DNA from 2 places in the Mesocryomonas lacus genome. Region 1 is predicted to be linked to the other one. Evidence: predicted binding sites of a transcription regulator. Region 1 holds the regulator's gene; the other holds the start of a gene.
The links. The regulator PhoB, encoded in region 1, activates phosphate uptake and scavenging genes when phosphate is short. The targets are predictions, from matches to a motif close to TGTCATNNANCTGTCAT.
Positions count from the first base shown of each region.

Region 1 (7,356 bases):
GCCGATCCCCATCGCCAGCAGTTCAGGATTGTGGAACGGGCTCGACGGATCGGCCGCAAGGCGGTCGGGCAAGGCGATGTCGGCCATCGGTGCCGCCTGCTCGGCCGTCTCGGTGGCTGGCGTCTCGGAGGTCTCGGCCTTGGGTGTGTCGGTCATGTCCAGCGTCTCATCTTTTGATGCGTTGCGCCGGAGATACAAGCTTGGCGGGGTTTCGCCAACACTTGTTGCAATACGCCTCGGCGCTCCATGCCCTGGCGCGCTCCCGGCAGCCGCTCACGCAGTCGTGCTTGACGGGAGAGTGTCCGCCTGCCTGAAGACCCTGCAGCGCCGAGCCGGAGGCACGGAAAGCCGGATCTTTCGACGCTTCCAATGCTTGTGCTGCAACGCGCAAGCGCTCAGGATTGGGAAAATTTGGACATGGAGCCGCCCATGAAACGGATCGTCGGATTGCTCTGCGCCTTGGCACTGGCGATGAGCGTGGGTGGGGTCCAGACAGCCGAAGCGCGGCTGAAGCTCGTCAAACCACGCGATTCAGGCTTTGCGCATGTCGACGGCATCTCGATGTTCTACCAGATCTACGGCAAGGGGCCGCCGATCCTGCTGATCCCCGGAGGCCTTGCCAGCGGAGACGTCTGGCGGCAGCAGATCGCGACGCTCTCGGCGCATCACCTCGTTATCGTCGCCGACAGCCGCGGGCAGGGCCGCTCGACGCGCGACAAGAAGCCGATCACCTATCACCTGATGGCGCGCGACTACCTAAAGCTCCTCGATCTCCTGAAGCTGCCGAAAGTATCGCTGGTCGGCTGGAGCGATGGCGGCATCATCGGCCTCGACATCGCCATCCACCACCCCGACCGGCTGTCGGGGATGTTCATCCAGGCCGCCAACGTGACGCCCGACGGCGCCCTCGCCAACCGCAAGGCGATCGCGGAAGGCAAGGCGCTGCCGGCGCTCGGCCATTACGACAACATCGACGACGAAATCTTCGCGCTCTGGGCGAACGAGCCGAACTTCACGCTGGCGCAGCTGGCCTCGATCACCGTGCCGACGATGATCGTCATCGGCGACCACGACGAGGCGATCAGCCGAGAGCATACCGAGATGATCGCCAATGCCATTCCCGGCGCGCACTTCCTGCTGCTCCCGAATGTTGGACACTCCGCCCCGCTGGAGGACCCGGTCGGCTACGCCGAGGCAGTGCTCGCCTTCGTCGACGCCCCCGGCAGCGCCGCGAGCCTGCAGGCCGACGAGGCCGGCACGGTCCTGCAGGATTTCAAGGACCCGTCACCGGGCAAGGCTGGTCCGGCGGTTCGCGGCGGAGGGTGAGCGGAGCTGCGTTCCCTAAAACTGCGGCGTCAGCCCTCGCTTGCCTGACGCTCGGCCAGCGCCATCTTGCCCTCGTCGTCGGCGCTACGCTGCAACGTCGGCACCACGGCGGCGAAATGCTCGTCGAAGGAGTAGCCGGCGCCGCGGACGGTGCGGACGGGGTCGCGCTGGCGGCCGCGGTTGATGGCCTTGCGCAGGCGGCCGATGTGGACGTCGACGGTGCGCTCGTCGACATAGATGTCGCGGCCCCAGACGCCGTCGAGCAGCTGCTCGCGCGAGAACACCCGGCCGGGCGAGATCATGAAGAACTGCAGCAGCTTGAACTCGGTCGGTCCGAGCTTCAGCTCGCGGCCGTTGCGGTAGGCGCGATGGTTGGCGCGGTCGAGCTTGATGTCGCCGGCGGTCAGATGGTCGGACAGCTTCTGCGGGTTGGAGCGCCAGAGCAGGCTCCGCACCCGGGCCATCAGCTCGGCCATCGAGAAGGGCTTGACGAGGTAGTCGTCGGCGCCCGTCGTCAGTCCCTGGATCCGCTGCTTCTCCTCGCCGCGGGCGGTGAGCATCAGGATCGGCAGCCGTTCCGTCGCCGGCCGGCCGCGTACCCGACGGCAGATCTCGACGCCGGAAATGCCAGGCAGCATCCAATCGAGGATGATGAGGTCGGGCGTCTGCTCCTTCAGCCGAAGATCGGCCTCGTCTCCATTGTCGATGACCTCGACGGTGTAGCCCTCGGCTTCGAGATTGTAGCGGAGGAGGACGCCCAGGGCCTCCTCGTCCTCGACGACGACGATGCGCGCGTTCATCTGCCTGTTCCTACATGTTTCCGGTCGACGGGCCGGAATCCTTCACGCCGACGGTCATCGACGGGGTGGTGTCACTCTTCGGTCGCTCGGATTCCATCTGCTCACCGGTCTTGATGTAGTAGATGGTCTCGGCAATGTTGGTGGCGTGGTCGCCGATGCGCTCGATGTTCTTGGCGCTGAAGAGGAGATGCGTGCAGGCGGTGATGTTGCGCGGATCTTCCATCATGTAGGTCAGCAACTCGCGGAAGATCGACGTGTACATCGCGTCGATCTCTTCATCCGCCTCGCGGATAGCCTGCGCGCGCACGTGGTCGCGGCTGGCATAGGCGTCAAGCACTTCCTTCAGCTGCTCGATGGCGAGCTCGGAGAGATGCTCGATGCCACGCACCAGCTTGATCGGCTGCTGGTGCTCGTGCACGGCGATGACGCGCTTGGCGATGTTCTTGCCGAGGTCGCCGATGCGCTCGAGGTCGCTGGAGATGCGGATCGCGCCGACGATCTCGCGCAGGTCCTGCGCCATTGGCTGACGCTTGGCGATGGTCATGATGGCGCGTTCGTCGAGCTCGCGCTGGGCGGCGTCGAGCATCAGGTCATCCGCGACAACCGACTGGGCCAGGCCCCAGTCGCTGTTGATGAGCGCGGCGACCGAGCGCTCGACCATGCGTTCCGCCTGGCCGCCCATCTCGGAAATGCGCCGGACGATGAACTTCAGTTCCTCGTCGTAGGACGTGACGATGTGCTCGTCCATGGTTCGTCTCCCTGTTCTCGTTGGGCGCAGCCGCCGTCGCGGGACTCTCGGGTCGCGGCCGGCGATGCGGATCATTGGATACGCCGGCCGCGCCCGTCTTGGGGCGCGGCCGGCTGGTTCAGCCGAAGCGGCCGGTGATGTAGTCCTGCGTGCGCTTGTCGTCCGGGTTCTGGAACATCTTCTCGGTCGGGCCGACCTCGGCGATGTTGCCGAGATGGAACATGGCGGTGACCTGGCTGACGCGGGCCGCCTGCTGCATCGAATGGGTGACGATGACGATCGTGTAGTTCTGCTTCAGCTCGTCGATCAGCTCCTCCACCTTGGCGGTGGCGATCGGGTCGAGGGCCGAGCAGGGCTCGTCCATCAGGATGACCTCGGGCGACACGGCGATCGCGCGGGCGATGCAGAGGCGCTGCTGCTGGCCGCCGGAGAGGCCGGTGCCGGCCTCGTCGAGCCGGTCCTTGACCTCTTCATAGAGGCCGGCGCGGCGCAGGCTGGTGACGACGATCTCTTCCAGATCGGTCTTCGACTTGGCGAGGCCATGGATGCGCGGGCCGTAGGAGACGTTCTCGAAGATCGACTTCGGGAACGGGTTAGGCTTCTGGAACACCATGCCGACGCGGGCCCGGAGCTCGACGACGTCGATGGCGGGGTTGTAGACGTTCTCGCCGTCGAGGGTGATGAGACCGCCGACCTTGCAGTGGTCGATGGTGTCGTTCATCCGGTTGAGGCAGCGCAGGAAGGTCGACTTGCCGCAGCCCGACGGGCCGATCAGCGCGGTGACCTGGCGATCCTGGACGTCGAGGCTGACGCCATGCAGCGCCTGCTTGCCACCGTAATGGACGGTGACGTTCTCGCCCTTCATCTTGATCGGACGGTTTGAATGCACGGCGGGACCTTTATTGAGTGTCGCTTGGATATTTTCCATCATTTCTGTCCACCGTTCTACCAGCGACGCTCGAAGCGCCGCCGAAGGATGACGGCTGCAAGGTTCATTGCAGCCAGGAAAAGAAGCAGGATCATGATGGCGCCGGACGTGCGTTCCACGAAAGCACGTTCCGCCTCGTTCGCCCACATGTAGATTTGCACGGGCAAGGCGGTCGAGGCTGCCAGCGGCGAGGACGGCACATCGGCGACGAAGGCCACCATGCCGATGAGGAGCAGCGGCGCGGTCTCGCCGAGGGCGTGCGCCAGGCCGATGATCGTGCCGGTCAGGATGCCGGGAGCGGCCAGCGGCAGGACGTGCTGGAACACCATCTGCATCTTGGAGGCGCCAAGGCCGAGGGCCGCGGCGCGGATCGAGGGCGGCACCGCCTTGAGGGCTGCCCGCGTGGCGATGATGATCGTCGGCAAGGTCATCAGGCTGAGCACGAGGCCGCCGACCAGCGCGGCCGAGCGGGGCATGCCGAAATAGTTGATGAAGACCGCAAGACCGAGCAGACCGTAGACGATCGAGGGCACCGCCGCGAGGTTGTTGATGTTGACCTCGATAAGGTCGGTCAGGCGGTTCTTCGGGGCGAATTCCTCGAGATAGATCGAGGCGGCGACGCCGATCGGCAGCGCCAGAGCGAGAACGATCAGCATCATGTAGGCCGAGCCGATCAGCGCGACGCCGACGCCCGAGGTTTCAGCGCGGCTCGAGCCGCCGAAGGTGAACAGGCCCCAGTTGAAGCGCTGCTCCAGCTGGCCGGCTTCCTCGAGCTGCTTGATCCAGCCGAGCTGGCGGTCGTTGATCGGCCGCCGGCTTTCCTCGACGGTGTTGTCGAACTGGCCCTTGACCGAGCTGTCGACCTTCGAGTCCGCGAACACCCAGAGATCGCGGGTCTGGCCGATGATCGTGAGGTCGTTCATCACCTCGTTGCGCAGCTGGATGCGCACGCCCTGCGACACGAGGGCGGAGGCTTCCTTGACGGCGGCCTTGTCGTTCGGATCGATCTTCAGCGCCGCGACGATGGCGTTCTGCGCCAGCCGCGGATAGTTGGCCATCATCAGCGCCTTGTCGTCCTTGCCGCCGGTGTTCTTCGGGTCGACGATCGACTGTTCGAAGGTGATGGGCAGCCGGATCTCGGTCTGGAAGAAGGCGGTATAGCCTTTCGACACGACGCTCCAGAGCAGCAGTACCAGGAAGGCGAGGCCGATCAGGATGGCGATGATGCCATAGGTCTTGAAGCGGCGCTCGGCGGCGTAGCGCTTCTTGATTCCGATGTCGCGACGGGGGGCGGCATGGCTTGGCGCGCGGGCGCCGTCGACGGTCGCGTCGGTCATTCGTACTGCTCCCGGTACTTACGGACGATGTAGAGGGCAAAGATGTTGAGGCAGAGCGTCACCGCGAAGAGGGTGAGGCCGAGCGCGAAGGCCACCAGCGTCTGCGGCGAGTTGAAGACGAGATCGCCGGTCAGCTGGTTGACGATCTTGACGGTGACCGTGGTCATCGCCTCGAAAGGGTTGATGGTGAGGTTGGCGGCGACGCCCGCGGCCAGCACGACAATCATCGTCTCGCCGATGGCGCGGGAGGCGGTGAGCAGCAGCGCCGAGACGATGCCGGGGAGCGCCGCCGGCAGGATGACGCGCTTCACCGTCTCCGAGCGGGTGGCGCCGAGGCCGAGCGAGCCGTCGCGCAAGGATCCGGGGACCGCCGTGATGATGTCGTCCGACAGCGATGACACGAAGGGGATCAGCATGATGCCCATTACGAGGCCCGCGGTGAGAATGCTCTGCGCCTGGATGAAGCTCGTATAGTCGCCGGTGACGAGACCGTGCAGCTGGCTCGACATGTCACGCAGGAACGGTCCGACCGTGACGAGGGCGAAGAAGCCGTAGACGATGGTCGGGATGCCCGCGAGCACTTCGAGCAGCGGCTTGACCACCGAGCGGACGCTGGAGCTCGCATATTCCGCCATGTAGATCGCGGCGAACAGGCCGATCGGCACGGCGAAGAGCATGGCGACGAAGGCGATGTAGAGCGTGCCGGCAAAGAGCGGGATCAGGCCGAACTGGCCTTCCTGGCCGCTGCCGCCGGCAAAGCGCGGGTCCCAGGTGGTGCCGAAGAAGAAGCTCTGCGGGCTGACGCGGGAGAAGAAGTCGGCCGCCTCGGAGAACATCGAGACGATGATGCCGACCGTGGTGAGGATGGCGATCGAGGAGCAGAGGATCAGGATCGAGCGGACGACGGTCTCGACCTGGTTGCGGGCGCGCAGGCGGACCGCGATCTTCGACAGGCCGTAGGCGGCACCCGCCAGCGCCATCGCCAGGACGAGGATGGTCGTCGCCAGCCGGGAATAGTCCTCGAGTTTGTTCTTCTCGACCGCTAGGGCGACCATGTAGTCCTCGGTCGAGGACGCGACGGCGATGCCGCGGCGCTGCAGCAGCGGGCGCAGCTCGGACACCGGCAGGCTCGAGGCAGCGGCTTGCTCGTCGGAGGGCAGCAGGCGCAGTCCGTTGCCGATGGCGCCGATCATCTCGTAGGCGAGATCCACGTTCGCGGGCGCGGCGCCGTCGGCGGCAGCGGTCGGCATGTGCGCGGAAAGATTACGGTTGATCGCGACGGGGGCGGCGATCAGGCAGATCAGGAGCGCGATGAGCGCCGGCACGACCGCCCAGCAGAACACGAACGAGCCGTGGTAGGCCGGCCGCGAGTGCATCTTCTGGCCGGGCTCGATCTGGAGCCCGCGGCTCTTCTTCTGCGCCAGAAAAGCGCCGATCGCCCCGATCAGGAAGACGATTACGACAATCGCAAAAATTGACACCGAATATCCCTATCTTCGCAAGGTTCAGGCGGGGCGATCGCCCTGAAGCGGCGGCAGCAAAAGGTGCGGGCACCCGGCGAGGCCGGGTACCCGCGGTCACTGCTTACATGGTCTTCCCGGCATCGAAGTCGGTGCGGTACGACTCGCGCTCGGCATCCGGCGCCGGCACCAGGCCGTACTGGGCCAGCGGGCCGTCGGCACCGATCATCTGCTCGGAGAGGAAGAAGTCGGCATATTCCTTCAGGCCCGGGACGACGCCGATGTGCGCCTTCTTGACGTAGAAGAAGAGCGGGCGCGACACGGGGTACTTGCCGGTCGAGATGGTCTCGACGGAGGGCACGATGTCGTTGACGGTCGCGACCTTCAGCTTGTCCTGGTTCTGCTCGTAGAAGGCGAGGCCGAAGACGCCGACGCCCTGCTTGTTGGCGGCGATGCGGGCGAGGGTCTCGCTGTAGTCACCGTCGATGTCGATGGCAGCGCCGTCCTTGCGGACCGAGTGGCACTGTTCGCCAACGGCCTTCTCGTCCATGCCGGCAGCCTTGTAGGCCTCGGCGGCACCGGTCGACTTGCAGCCGGCGGCGAGCAGCTTCTCTTCGAAGACTTCGCGCGTGCCGTGCTTCTCGCCGGGGATGTAGGCTTCGATCTTCCAGGCCGGGAGCGAGGCATCGACGTCGGCCCAGGTCTTGGCGGCGTTATCGACGACCTTGCCGTCGACGACGGTCTTGGCGGTCAGCGC
Region 1 covers NZ_JBUZWF020000003.1:726,314-733,669, forward strand. Annotated here, with positions in the region: gene ACZLZQ_RS13125 (DUF3297 family protein) at 1-87, opposite strand, end outside; gene ACZLZQ_RS13130 (alpha/beta fold hydrolase) at 430-1,326, shown strand; gene phoB (phosphate regulon transcriptional regulator PhoB) at 1,356-2,126, opposite strand; gene phoU (phosphate signaling complex protein PhoU) at 2,137-2,874, opposite strand; gene pstB (phosphate ABC transporter ATP-binding protein PstB) at 2,993-3,802, opposite strand; gene pstA (phosphate ABC transporter permease PstA) at 3,820-5,139, opposite strand; gene pstC (phosphate ABC transporter permease subunit PstC) at 5,136-6,620, opposite strand; gene ACZLZQ_RS13160 (substrate-binding domain-containing protein) at 6,724-7,356, opposite strand, start outside.

Region 2 (7,356 bases), 360 kb from region 1:
TTAGCCCGCCATCACCCGCCGCACCAGCGCCACGAAGGACGCCGCGGCATCCTCGGCTGCGCCGGAATTGTCGATGCGGTGGGGGCCGTGCGCGGACGCTGGCACCGTCAGCTGGACACTCCGCGCCAGCCGCGCCTCGATCTCTTCGGCGCTCTCGCGCCCGCGCCCGGCGATGCGCTGCACCAGGAGTTCGCGCGGCGCGGTGATCTCGACGACATGGACATTTCCGAAGCGCAGCGTCGCCGGCACCAAGGCGCGGCGAGAGACATTGGCGATCACCGTCGTGCCGCCGATGCAATCGTCGGCGAGGGCGGCCGGCAGGCCATAGCGCAGGCCATGGGCGCCCCAGGTGAGGCAGAAGGCGCCCGCCGCCTCCGCCGCCACGAACTCGGTCTCGCTGAGGCAGTCGTGGTCCTCCGCCTCGACCTGCGACACCCGGGTTATCACCCGCCGGGCGAAGCGCAGCCGGGTCTCTTCCGAGAGGGACTGCTGCGCCAGCCCGAGGATTGTGTCCTTGCCGGCGCCGCTCGGGCCGACGACGGCGATGAAGGCGCCGGGCTGATCAGGCAACGCGCCGGCCTTCGCGGTAGACGGCGCCGACCACCGGCGGTGCGCCCGCGACCGCCCGCACCCGCACGAGGTCGGCCCGCTTGCCGGTGGTGATCTCGCCGCGGTCGTCGAGGCCAACGGCCTCGGCGGGGTTGCGCGTCACCAGTCGGATCGCGTCGACCAGCGCGGCGTCGCTCTCCTCGCCGAGCTGGAACACCGCCTGCATCAGGCTGAACGGCACATAGTCGGAGGAGAGGATGTCGAGCACCCCGGCCGCCTTCAACTCGGCGGCTGAGATGTTGCCGGAATGCGAGCCGCCGCGCACGACGTTCGGCGCGCCCATCAGCACCTTCAGCCCCGCGGCGTGCGAGGCGCGGGCCGCCTCGAGCGTTGTCGGGAACTCGGCGAGCGCGATGCCGTAGTTCACGGCCTCCTCGACATGGGCGAGCGTCGCGTCGTCGTGCGAGGCGAGGGCGATGCCGACTTCATGGGCCCGGGCGGCGATGTGGTCGCGGCTTCTCGGCGCATTCGCCTCCGACTCCTCGGTCCGCCGCTGGCAGAAGCGGTCGAACTCGGCGTCGGTGAGCTTCATCTTGCCCTGGTAGTACATGCGGTAGGTGTCGATGTTGACGAACTGGCGCTGCCCCGGCGCGTGGTCCATCAGCGAGGCTAGCCGGATCAGCGGGTTGCCCAGCATCGCCTCGAAGCCCTCGATCACGTCGGCGGCCGAAACCTCGCAGCGCAGATGGATGAAGTGGTCGGCCCGCAGCCGGCCCTCGGTGACGGAGCGGGCGATGCTGTCGGCCATGTCGCGCATGTCGGTGGCGCCGATGTCGGCGTTCTCGTCCATGCCGACGCGCAGCGCGTCGAACACCGTGGTGATGCCGGAGGAGGCGATCTGCGCGTCGTGCGCCTGGATCGCGGCGAGCTTGTTCCAGCGCACTTTCGGCCGCGGCAGGTAGTGCCCTTCGATGTGGTCGGTGTGCAGCTCGACGAAGCCCGGCACCAGCGTCTCGCCGCCGAGGTCCTCGCCGACGGCGCTGTTGCCCTCGGCGACCTCTGTGATCAGCCCATCGCGCAGCACGACATGGCCGTGGATGACCTGATCGGCAAGGACGATGCGGGCGTTGGACAGGACGGTTTCATGGGGCATGGGAGGGGTCTGCCATAAGAGGGGCGCTCGGCGGAGAGCCCGGGCGCGGCGCGGTCAGGCGCCGCCGAAGGTGTGAAGCGAATGCACCCGGAAGGCGTCGCCGGGGGAGGGCTCGATGAAGACCGCGAGGCCGTCGATGGCCAGCGGCGCGCCATCGAAGCCGGCGAAGCGCTCGCGCAGCAAGGCGTCGACGGCATCGATCCTCGCCGCCTCGACCGGGCCGGTCAAGGTCATGTGGAAGCGGAAATCCTCCAGCACGTGCGGATAGCCCCAGCGGTCCAGCTGCGCGCGCTGGCGTTCGCTCAGCCGGTCCGGCCGGCGGCGGGCGATCTCAGCCTCGGTCAGCGGCGCACGGAGGCCGTCGAAGGCTTCCAGGAGGTCCGCCTCGAGCACTGCGAGCGGCTCGCTCGGCGTCGCCGGCACCAGCGCGAAGAACGGCCCGAGCCGGCGCAGCGCCATCTCCGGCAGCGTCACCACCGGGCGCGACGCGGCAAAGCGTGCCAGCCGCTCGTCGACATCGGCGAGGTCGAAACCCTCGGCAATGCGGAACGGCGCGCGCATCGTCGCATGGAAGCCGTAGCGCGCCGGCTCGGCGACGACCGGGTCGATCTCGGCGTCCGGTTCGCGCGTTGCCTCGCCGGTGAAGGCGTCGCGGCCGAGCCAGAGGGCGGCGGCGCGCGTCAGCGGCGCACCCGCCGGCGGCGTGAAGTAGATGGCAGTGCGCAAGGGCTACATCACCCGCTTGCGCAGCTGCTGGGAGAGAAGGTCGGTCAAGGTCACGCTGATCACCACGAGCAGGAGGATGGCGGCTGCCTGCGCGTAGTAGAACCCCCGGATCGATTCGAACATCACCTGGCCGATGCCGCCGGCGCCGATCAGGCCAAGGATCGTCGCCGAGCGGACGTTCGATTCGAAGCGGTAGAGCGTGTACGACATCCACAGCGGTAGCACCTGCGGGATCACGCCGTAGACGATCTCCTGCAGCTTCGAGGCCCCGGTCGCGCGGATCGCCTCGACCGGGCGCGGATCGATCGCCTCGACCGCCTCGGAGAACAGTTTGGCGAGGATGCCGGTGGTGTGGATGAACAGCGCCATGACGCCGGCGAACGGACCGAGGCCGACGGCGACGACGAACAGCACGGCGAACACCACCTCGTGGATCGCCCGGAACGCGTCCATCAGCCGTCGGGTCGGCTGCAGGATGTACCAAGGCACCATGTTGTGGGCGCACAGGATCCCGAAGGGGATGGAGAGAAGCGTCGCCAGCACCGTGCCCCAGAGGGCGATCTGGATGGTGACGATCATCTCGCGGACGTAATAGTTCCAATCTTTGAAGTCCGGCGACAGGAAGCCGGAGGCGTATTGCGCCATGTTATCGGCATCGGTGAACAGATAGGTCCAGCGCCCCATCTCGGCCGGTCCCCAGCTCCAGACGAGCAAGGCAACGAGCGCGATCCAGATCACGTAGCCCCAGGCGGCCTCGGACCAGTTCCGCTCGATCATCGGCTTGGCGGGGGCGGTGTGGGCGGCGTCGGACATGGCGGTGGTTCCTGGCGGTGATGGCGAGGGGGCTTGCGTAAGTCAGGCGGACGCGACGAGCGGGAACTAGGTGCTTCGTCATCCCGGGCTTGACCCGGGATCCATTCCAAATCGCCGTCCCCGTCGAGGACGGTGGACATTCCCTTCCGCACCGGAGTGGGGTTGACGCGGAGAGGAATGGATCCCGGATCAAGTCCGGGATGACGATCTGAAAGGGTGGGCGACGTTCTGAAAAGTTGACGGACGTTCTCATGAGACGCGCCGTATCAGCGCGCAACGCACTATCTTCGCCTCGAAACGCCCCTCATCCCGCTGCCGCGACCTTCTCCCCGGAGGGGAGAAGAAGCAGCGTGGCCGTTGCGCCTGGCGGGACGTGGTGCGCGTCCCCTACGGCGGCAGCAGTGCACGCGGCCGTCGCCGGCCGCGTGCCGTTTCAAAAACCCAGCCTCAGCTTTGCGGGTTCTTGGCGATCTCGGCCTCGACCTTGGCCTTCTTAGCGGTCAGTTCGTCGATCTGCGCCTTCTTGGCGTCGGCGGCGAGCGTCGTGTCGGCTTCGATGCCGGCGATCTTCTTGGTGAACTCCATCACGCGGATCGGCAGCAGCTGGGCGTCGGTCGAAGCGCGGAACGGCGCCCACTGCAGGCCCTCGAGGGTCTTCTTCTCCGCGGTCGCATCGCCCTTCGAGCGCTCGGTGCCGTAGTCGAGGAAGAAGGTCTTCAGCTTCTCCTTGGTCTCAGCGGACAGGTCCTTGCGCCAGACGATCGGATCGGAGGCGATCAGCGGCGACTTCCAGATCACCTTGATCTTCTTGAAATCGTCCGGACGGTTCATCTCGATCTTGGCGAGGTTCTCGGTGTTGTTGGCGGCGGCGTCGACTTGCTTGTTGGCGACGGCCATCGCATTGGTCTCGTGGTTGGCGTTGGTGACGTTCTTGAAACAGTTCTTCGGGTCAATGCCCTTGGCCGCGAAGATGAAGGTCATCGGCACGAGGTAGCCCGAGGTCGAGTTCGGGTCGCCGATGCCAAAATTCATCGACTTGTCGCAGGTCAGGAGGTCGTCGACAGAGTTCAGCTTGCTGTCGGCCGGGGCGAGGATGAGACCGTAATAGCCGGCTTCGCCGTTCGCGGCGACGGTCTGCACGAAGACCTCGCCGTCGGAGCGGTCGACCGCCTCCATCGCGGCCTTGTTGCCGTACCAGGCGACCTGCACCTTGTTGAAGCGCATGCCCTCGATGACGCCGGCATAGTCGGAGGCGAAGAAGGGCTTGATCTCGAGGCCGGTCTCCTTGGCCATGTCGGCGAGGAAGGGCTCCCAGAGCGGGCGGAGGTTCGACTGGGACTCGGTCGAGATGATGCCGAAATTGATCGGCTCGGCGATCACCGGCGTTGCGAAGACGGCGGCCAGCGAGAGGGCGGCGAGGCCCTTGGCGAAGAGGTTCATCGAAAGCTCCTGGGTGGGTCGGGTTGGGTCTGCGTGGAAAGGGTCAGGCCGAGGCGAGCGCGCGCAAGGCCGCGGTGAGGTCCTGGGTCGGGCGCAGCTCGCGTGGCGGCTCGGCCGCATCGGGCAGGATCAGCTCTTCCGACGAGGTGCCGTAGAGCTCGCGCAGGAAATCGTTGGTCAGCGCCAGCGAGGGCCCGTCGAACACCACGATGCCGTCCCGGAGCGCGATGGTGCGCGGGCAGTAGCGGCGGGCGTATTCGACCTGGTGCAGCGAGACGACGGCGGTGATCTTGTCGGTCCGGTTGATGTCGGCGATCACGTCCATCACGCGGCGGGCGGAGGACGGGTCGAGCGAGGCGATCGGCTCGTCGGCAAGGAGGATCTTCGACTTCTGCACCAAGGTGCGGGCAATCGCGGCGCGCTGCTGCTGGCCACCGGAAAGGGTGGAGGCGCGCTGCCAGGCGACTTCCGGAATGCCGACGCGCCCGAGGGCATCGCGGGCGAGAAGCTTTTCCGCCTTGCTGAACAGGCCGAGCGTGCCCCGCCAGCGCGGAATGCGGCCGAGCAGGCCGGTGAGGACGTTGGTCAGCACGGGCAGGCGGCCGACGAGGTTGAACTGCTGGAAGATCACGCCGATCTCTCGTCGCATTTCCCGCGCCTTGGGATCGAGCTTGCCGCCTTGCTGCAGCGTGCGGCCGAGGATCTCGATCTTGCCGCCGTCGCTGTCGCAAAATTCCAGCCCGGCGATGATCCGCATCAAGGTCGACTTGCCGGAGCCGGAGGCGCCGATCAGCGCCACCATCTCGCCGGCTGAGATTTCGATATCGATGCTCTTCAGCGCCTGCTTCTTGCCGAAGCGCTTGGAGAGTGTGCTGACGCGGATCGCGTTCATGCGGTGTCCCTTTTGCGAAAACCAGGCCGGACTGCGCTCCCGTCACGGGTGACGAACCGGTCGGAAACGCCGTCCGAATTCATCCGCTGTCTGGCCGTTTCGCCGGTCTCTTCCGGCTGTCTTGCCGCTAGGCCTAGCCTCCTTCGATGTACTGCGCGTGACGCCAGGGTGACCGTTCAGTGACGCCCGAAAGCCCTGCGCCGCAAGGGTTCCAGGCCCTTCTGAATCAGTGCTCGTGGCGGTTGAGAAAGGCTTCGGCGCCAAGGGTCCGGAAATCGTCGAGACAGGTCCGAAGACGGTCGTGCGGCCAGTCCCACCAGGCGAGCTTGTCCATGCGTTCGCCGGTGCCCGGGGCGAAGCGATCGCGAATTTTCTTCGCCGGAACGCCGCCGACGATGGTGTAGGGCGCGACGTCTTTCGACACGACGGCCCCGGCGCCGACCACCGCGCCATTGCCGATGGAAACGCCCGGCAGAACCGTGACGCCGTGCCCGATCCAGACGTCGTGGCCGATGGTCACGCGGCGGGCTCGGCGGGCGGCGAAGAACGGCAATTCCTCCTCGGCGTCGTCGAAATAGTCGTTCGCGCGGTAGGTGAAATGGTGCAAGGTCGCGCGCTCGACCGGATGGTTGGTGGCGTTCAGACGGGCGCTCGCGGCGATGTTGACGAACTTGCCGATCGTGGTGCCCCAGACCCCGCAGTCGCGCATCATGTAGGAATAGTCGCCGATCTCGGACTCGGCGACGCGGCAGCGTTCGTCGACCTCGACATAGCGGCCGAGGCGCGTGGTCTCGACGATGGCGGTCTCGTGGATCAGCGGGACGTGTTCGGAGAGGCGGGGCATTCAGGCGGCCTTTCGGGCGGAGAAACCGGTGACGTCGATGACCCGCGTCGCCACCCGAGCCCGCACCACCTCGTCGTGGAAGATGCCGAGGATGGCGGTGCCGAGGCCGAGTTTCTCCTCGATCATCGCCGCCACCGTGTCGCGGTTGACGCCGTCGAGCGAGGCGGTGGGCTCGTCGAGGAGGAGGATCGGATGGTCGGTGATGAAGCCGCGGGCGATGTTCACCCGCTGCTTCTCGCCGCCCGAGAAAGTCGCCGGCGGCAGGTCGAAGAGGGCCCGGGGGAGGTTCAACCGGCGAAGCAGGTCGGCCGCGCGGGTGCGGGCCTCTTCCGCGTTGACGCCGCGCGCAAACAGCGGCTCGGCGACGACGTCGACGGCCGGCACCCGCGGCACGGCGCGCAGGAACTGGCTGACATAGCCGATGCGCTCGCGCCGCAGCCGCATCACGAGGCGCGGGTCGCCGGCGGCAAGGTCTTCGCCCGCCTCGCCGACGAGGATGCGACCGGCGTCGACGGCATAATTGCCGTAGACCATGCGCAGGATCGACGACTTGCCGACCCCGGACGGCCCGCCGAGCACCGCGCATTCGCCGGGTGCAAGCTGGAAGGAGACGTTCTCCACCACCGGCAAGCGGATGCCGCCGCGCAAGTGCACGGTGAAGGATTTCGCGACGTTCTCGACGACGAGAATAGGCTGAGCGGACATTCTAGCTCTCCGGGATCGAGGCGACGAGCAGCTGGGTATAGGGATGCTGCGGGTCGTCGAGGACGCGGTCGGTGAGGCCGGTCTCGATGACGTGGCCGTCCTTCATCACGATCATCCGCTGCGACAGCAGGCGGGCGACCGCGAGGTCGTGCGTGACGATCACCACCGACAGGCCGAGCTCTAAGACCAGCTGGCGAAGAAGATCCAGGAGGCGCGCCTGGACCGAGACGTCGA
Region 2 covers NZ_JBUZWF020000003.1:370,544-377,899, forward strand. Annotated here, with positions in the region: gene phnN (phosphonate metabolism protein/1,5-bisphosphokinase (PRPP-forming) PhnN) at 1-570, opposite strand; gene ACZLZQ_RS11560 (alpha-D-ribose 1-methylphosphonate 5-triphosphate diphosphatase) at 563-1,702, opposite strand; gene ACZLZQ_RS11565 (DUF1045 domain-containing protein) at 1,757-2,428, opposite strand; gene phnE (phosphonate ABC transporter, permease protein PhnE) at 2,432-3,241, opposite strand; gene phnD (phosphonate ABC transporter substrate-binding protein) at 3,689-4,681, opposite strand; gene phnC (phosphonate ABC transporter ATP-binding protein) at 4,725-5,573, opposite strand; gene ACZLZQ_RS11585 (DapH/DapD/GlmU-related protein) at 5,800-6,417, opposite strand; gene phnL (phosphonate C-P lyase system protein PhnL) at 6,418-7,122, opposite strand; gene phnK (phosphonate C-P lyase system protein PhnK) at 7,124-7,356, opposite strand, start outside.
Region 2: the regulator PhoB is predicted to act here: its motif matches at 5,742-5,758, upstream of phnC (phosphonate ABC transporter ATP-binding protein).